Caldalkalibacillus thermarum: one gene and its partner. The protein of the gene in region 2 interacts with the protein of the main gene of each other region in a pairwise test. Links are inferred from orthologs where the notes say so. Each region holds a gene or a part of one and is shown on either strand. Other genes may lie near its edges.

What was found. Proteins that work in one complex are often made in the same cells at the same time.
Region 1: the proteins of ndk (region 2) and IEW48_RS06050 interact in binary tests that used the Escherichia coli proteins (3 or more experiments, as listed by UniProt). The link is inferred for Caldalkalibacillus thermarum from one-to-one orthologs.

Annotation. Positions count from the first base shown.
Region 1 is NZ_BMKZ01000011.1:30,447-33,390, forward strand. The notes cover bases 7-2,858. They hold IEW48_RS06050 (5-formyltetrahydrofolate cyclo-ligase), read right to left. Parts: upstream 1,823-2,858; coding sequence 1,190-1,822; downstream 7-1,189. Other genes in these bases: IEW48_RS06045 (molybdopterin molybdotransferase MoeA), read right to left, coding at 7-1,158; IEW48_RS06055 (AI-2E family transporter), read right to left, coding at 2,071-2,858. Also shown: more of IEW48_RS06045, read right to left, coding at 1-6; more of IEW48_RS06055, read right to left, coding at 2,859-2,944. UniProt on the Escherichia coli protein: Involved in the removal of 5-formyltetrahydrofolate.
Region 2 is NZ_BMKZ01000017.1:50,619-53,495, forward strand. It holds ndk (nucleoside-diphosphate kinase), read right to left. Parts: upstream 1,726-2,877; coding sequence 1,276-1,725; downstream 1-1,275. Other genes in the region: aroC (chorismate synthase), read right to left, coding at 1-300; IEW48_RS08570 (CheR family methyltransferase), read right to left, coding at 407-1,183; hepT (heptaprenyl diphosphate synthase component II), read right to left, coding at 1,821-2,780; IEW48_RS08585 (demethylmenaquinone methyltransferase), read right to left, coding at 2,823-2,877. UniProt on the Escherichia coli protein: Major role in the synthesis of nucleoside triphosphates other than ATP. The ATP gamma phosphate is transferred to the NDP beta phosphate via a ping-pong mechanism, using a phosphorylated active-site intermediate.

The sequences.
Region 1 (2,944 bases), on a different replicon or contig from region 2:
TTCTAGAAGCCCGGAAATAATGCTTGATTTATCCAAACCAACCGGCCGCACCACCATTTGGCCCTGGTGTAGCTCCGTCCGGGCCCGCATCAGACGGGTATACGGGTTCGTGGTGGTGATATCCACCGCAAGGGTAGCCGAGATTTGAGGCAGGTGTATGTGTTGAGCCCCCATAGCCTTTTTTAACACGGGACGGACAAACAGCTCCACTCCAACGAAACAAGCAGCGGGATTACCGGACAGGCCGAAAAGCCATTTTTCTCCCTTTTTGGCCACCGTGGTGACACTGCCAGGACGCATGGCCACTTTGTTAAACAGCACCTCAGCATCCAAGCGTTCAATTAAAGCTTGCACAAAGTCGTAGTCACCTACAGAGGCTCCTCCAGTGGTGACCACAAAATCTGCTTCTTCTAAAGCCGTTGCCACGGCCTGGTAACATGCTTCAAAATCATCTTTTATGATACCCAAGGGTTTGGGTACGGCGCCCATCCTTCTGAGCTGGGTTTCGACCATGTAGGAGTTGCTATTGCGGATTTTACCCGGAACTAAAGGGGCATCTACCGGCAATAGTTCAGAACCTGTGGCCAAAATGGCAACTTCCGGCGGTTGATACACTTTGACCTGGTGATAGCCAAAGGTAGCCAACACCGCTTTTTCTCCCGGTCCGATACGCCGACCGGTCTTGGCCAGAACCATTCCTGCTGTGATATCTTCACCCCTGTGGGAGATGTGGCTGCCGGGGGAGACAGGACTTGTCACCTCAATGTAAGACCCATCTTTGTCATTGCCTTCCCGCACATCCTCCAGCATGAGCACGGCATCGGCCCCGGGAGGGATAGCTGCCCCCGTCATAATCCGCATGGCGGTGCCAGACTGTAAAGGGCCTTGGGCTTCTTTTCCAGCGGGGATCGATTCAATTACCCTTAATCTTTTGGGAGCATCCGGTTCGGCTTGTTGTGTATCGGCCGCTTTGACAGCAAACCCGTCATACATGGAACGGTCAAACATAGGGACATGATGATCAGCCACAATATCCTCAGCCAGATGGAGAAAATCGGCCTTTTCTAAAGAGACGGTTATGGCCTTTCCCGGTGAGGATCTGGACACAATCCGTTCAATCGCCTCTTCAATAGTGACCGGTTTTCTATCAGTCTTCATCTTTTACCGCTCCTCCGGTATTTCACTAAGTCTATGGTACATGATACGCTCCCCCTTGACAATTAATCAGCTCCCCTTCTGTTATGATCACGTCCACTGGCTGATCAAAAGGTTCGCGGGGGAGGGGATGATTCAAGACCTGAAACTGAAAAGCAAGGCTGACTTTGGCTACCGCCGGGGATAAAGTGGCTAAATAGCGGTCATAATAACCGGCGCCATAACCAATCCGGTATCCCTCCCGGTCAAAGGCCACCCCGGGTACGATCAGACACTGTAAGCGATCGACATCCATAGGGGTACAGCGTTCGGGGACAGGTTCCGGAATTCCGAAATAAACCGCTTCCAGGTCATCAAATGTGTCCACCTTATAAAAAGTTAACTGTCGTGTTTGGGGATTACACTTGGGCAAATAGATGGTCTTGCCTTGCCTCCATCCTTCTTCAATCAGAGGCACGGTATTCACTTCTTGATTAACAGAATGATAGAGGGCTACATGGCGGGATTTCTGCCACACTGAGAGGCCGCATAAACGATCCTTAATCCGGGCTGACCTTTCCTTCCATTCCTCAGCGGGCAACTGCTTTTTTAAAAACGTTATCTGCTGGCGAATGCGCTGCTTGGTGTACTGGTTTTGCTTCCCATTTTCCTCTGGGATGTGGGCCAAGGTATTCCCCTCCTTCCCTCAATTCGTTGTCAGATCATCTTATTCGTTAAAGGTTTTGCAAGCGTTGTCATTCAGTCACCAACCCAAGCAGAAAACCATATATTGAAAACAGGATAAAGCTTTGAACCCGGCTTAACAATTGTAGCAGAGGTCAGGCTTAGGAGAGGGCATTACCACCGCACCGAACACAGCAGTAGGGGCACGACGGCTTGAACGACAAAGAGAGTGGTCCATCCACTCTCTTTGTCCTATTTACTGGACAAACGCAACTGATACAAGCGATACATATGTTTAACGACCACTTTGGACACGGCATAAATGGGAACAGCTAAAATCAGACCAATGATCCCTGCCAGACTGCCTGCAACTAACAACAGCAAAATGATCGTCAACGGATGAACATCAAGTACGCGTCCCATCACCTGCGGTGAAATCAAATTAGATTCAATTTGCTGGGCAATTACCACAACGATAATCACCTTCAGCATCATCCACGGCGAATCAATCAAGCCCACAATCACTGCGGGAAAGGTGCCGATAAACGGCCCTATAAAGGGAATCACATTGGTTAACATGGCCACCAAGGCCAGAATTAACGAGTACTCCAGGCCAATGATTAAATAACCAATATAAACCATGATGCCCACGCACAGGCTGACAATCAGTTGCCCCAAAACATAAGTGCTCAGGGCTTTATTCATGCCAGAGAGAATGGCTTGGGCCTCTGTCCGCTTATCCTCCGGTAAGAGCTTCAAAATACCTTCGGGAAAGCGGTGGCCGTCTTTCAGCATGTAAAAAAGAATAAACGGGACGATAGCCAAAGTGATCACAAAACTTGTAATCCCACTGATAATATTAGCTAAATTTTGGCCGATGGCACTCATCAGCTGTTGCACGTAAACAGTGGCCTGCTCAATCCAGTCATTGACAAAATCAGGAAAGTTGGCTTGATTGGCCTGAAAATAAAGCCACTGACTCCACAAAAGATCGGCAATGGCCGGAGCAGTTTCAATCAGACGGTTCATTTGTTGCTGGAAAATAGGACCGACCGCCAAACTTAACCCGACTAAAACCCCAATCACAGCCACATACAGCAAAAGGATCGCCATGGCCCGGGGTACG
Region 2 (2,877 bases):
ACGGCCGACATGGGCTTCATCCAAGGGTTCCACACTCATAATATTGCGCCAATGTTGCCAGTCTTTATTTTCTACAACCAGGCAGATCGGAGCGCCGGTTGTTTTACCGTCACGAACCCCTGCCTTAATCTGCACCTGATCTTTTTCAATCTGCATGCGCCGCCCTCGCCCGTAGCCTTTTTGGCGCCGGGCCAGTTCCCGATCAATATCCTCCTTCAAGAGGGGAAGATGGGCGGGAACCCCCTCAATAATAGCCGTCAACTGGGGGCCGTGAGATTCCCCGGCGGTTAAATATCTCATGTGGATAACCTCCTTACCCCTTTACTCCATTTAAGCGATAAAATAATAAAGTTTATTATATCTAATCTTCTAAAAAAAAGATAGATTAACAAGCATATTTCATGTTTTATATCTTGCGGTAAAAAAACGTATCTTCTGTTTCAAACTGATACTTTTCAGGATGAAAAATTTGCTCCGTACTGCCTACAAACAGAACCCCGCCCTGATTCAAAGCCTTGCTGAACTTCTGATATAAAAGGTCCTTGGCTTCATCGGTGAAGTAAATCATCACATTGCGGCACATGATCAGATCAAAGCCTGTCCCAAAAGGATCAGTTAGAAGGTTTTGCCTTTTAAACAACACCCTGTTTTTTATTTCGTCACTAAGATAATAAAGTCCATTCAACTGTCTAAAATAGGTTTTTAGATAGGGGGCCGGCACTTCCTTGACTGCCCGCGCTGGATAAATGCCCTGCCTGGCTTTGGACAGCGCCACCTCATCAATATCTGTGGCCAAAACCTGAAACTTTTTTGCTGGCATCATTTGATCCAAAAGCATCACCAGCGTATAAGGTTCTTCTCCGGTGGAACAGGCGGCACTCCACATTTTCAGCGGCCGGCCTTTCTGGAGCAAACGGGGCAAAATTTTCTGCTCCAACACACGCCAGCGGTTGGGATTGCGAAAGAATTCGGAAACGTTGATGGTTAAACGGTCCAGACAATCGTTTACCAGCTGGGGATCCTTTTCCATCGCTTTAAAAAAACGGGTAAAAGAATCAAACCCTTTTTTGTCCCGCAAGGTAGTTAAACGCCTCTTCATTTGGGGTTCCTTGTACAGGCTTAGATCGACGCCCGTTTTTTGCTTAAATTGTTTGACAAACCACTCAAAGTCCTTGTCTCCCACGCCATATCCCCTCTCACCCGGAAAGTGACAGATTGAAAAAAAGCCCTGTACAAGGGCTTGGACATAAAGTTTAGCTTCTACACGCTTATTTCTTATATCCATTTATTGATATCACGGGTGTACTCCAAAAGCTCTTCCGGCTTGAAAAACAGGTTGATTTCACGCTCAGCGCTTTCTTTAGAGTCAGAACCGTGAATCACGTTCATACTCACCTGGACGCCATAGTCGCCCCGAATCGTGCCAGGTGCCGCATCAGCAGGGTTGGTTTTGCCCATCATATCACGGGCGATTTGAATCACATTTTCCCCTTGCCATACCATGGCAAACACAGGACCTGAGGTAATAAAATCGACCAATTCACCAAAGAATGGTTTCTCTTTGTGTTCACTGTAATGCTGTTCAGCCAATTCCCGGGAGATGTGCATCAGCTTGGCACCAACCAATTGAAATCCCTTTCTTTCAAAGCGTTGTACAATCTCACCAATCAGTCCCCGTTGAACTCCGTCGGGCTTAACCATTAGGAAAGTTTTTTCTACAGCCATGTGCGTCAACTCCTATCTGTAAGTGTTGTACAAGGATGACTCAACCGGCTAAATTGTACCAAATGATACCGCTTTAAGCAATGACGTTTCCGAAGTTAATAAGTACGCTGCTCGATAAAATCGGTGATTTGGATAAACGTTTTCTTGCTGTATACCGACTGCAAGTCCTCCAGAGACCTTCTGGCTTTTTCCAAATAACGCTGGGCAATGGTTTTGGCCACATGAATACCGCCGCTCTGCTTAATGAGATTAATGATTTTGGGCATATCTGGTGAACCCGACTTAAACTCATTGATAATCGCGTCACGAATGGCAGGGTTTCTGAATGAGGCCAGAACAGGAAGCGTAATGTTGCCCTGTCTTAAATCACTCCCCGCTGGTTTGCCCAGTTGCTTTTCGCTTCCGGTGAAATCAAGGATGTCATCTGTAATTTGAAAAGCCATGCCAACATAATATCCGTAACGGTATAAGGCCCTCACGACCGGCTCCGGCGCATTACAGACCAGTCCGCCCAATTGACAACTGATGGCCATTAACAGGGCTGTTTTTCGTTTGATACGCATAAAATATGTTTTCAAAGACTGATTCCATTGATACAGGGCCTGTATTTGCTCGATTTCACCCACACACATATCCACAATGGCTTTGGACAAAATTTGATGAACCCGGGGATCGGACAACCGGGTGATGCGGGATAAAGCTTGGGCAAGGATAAAATCCCCAGTGTACATTGCCACGCGGTTATCCCACTTGGCTTTCACGGTTGGCTTTCCCCGTCTTGTTTCAGCATCATCGATCACATCATCATGGACCAAAGTCGCCATATGAATCAACTCAAGGGCTACGGCCACATGTTTTAAACGTTCAATATCATACACTCCGCTTTTGCCGCCGAGCAAAACAAAGATCGGCCGGATACGTTTACCCCCTGCTTTTAACAGATGGGAAGCTGCTTCCTCGATAAGGGGATAATGGCTGTCAATGGACCGAAATAATTCCTGTTCAATGACATGTATATCGTCTTTTAGTTCCTGATAAATATCCATTAAATTCATAATGCTGAATCCACCTTGTCTCATTCTGCTTGTTTGTCTGGATCACGATCTAGGTTTATACCCGATGTGCAGTGCAGCGACACCGCCGGTCAAAAGA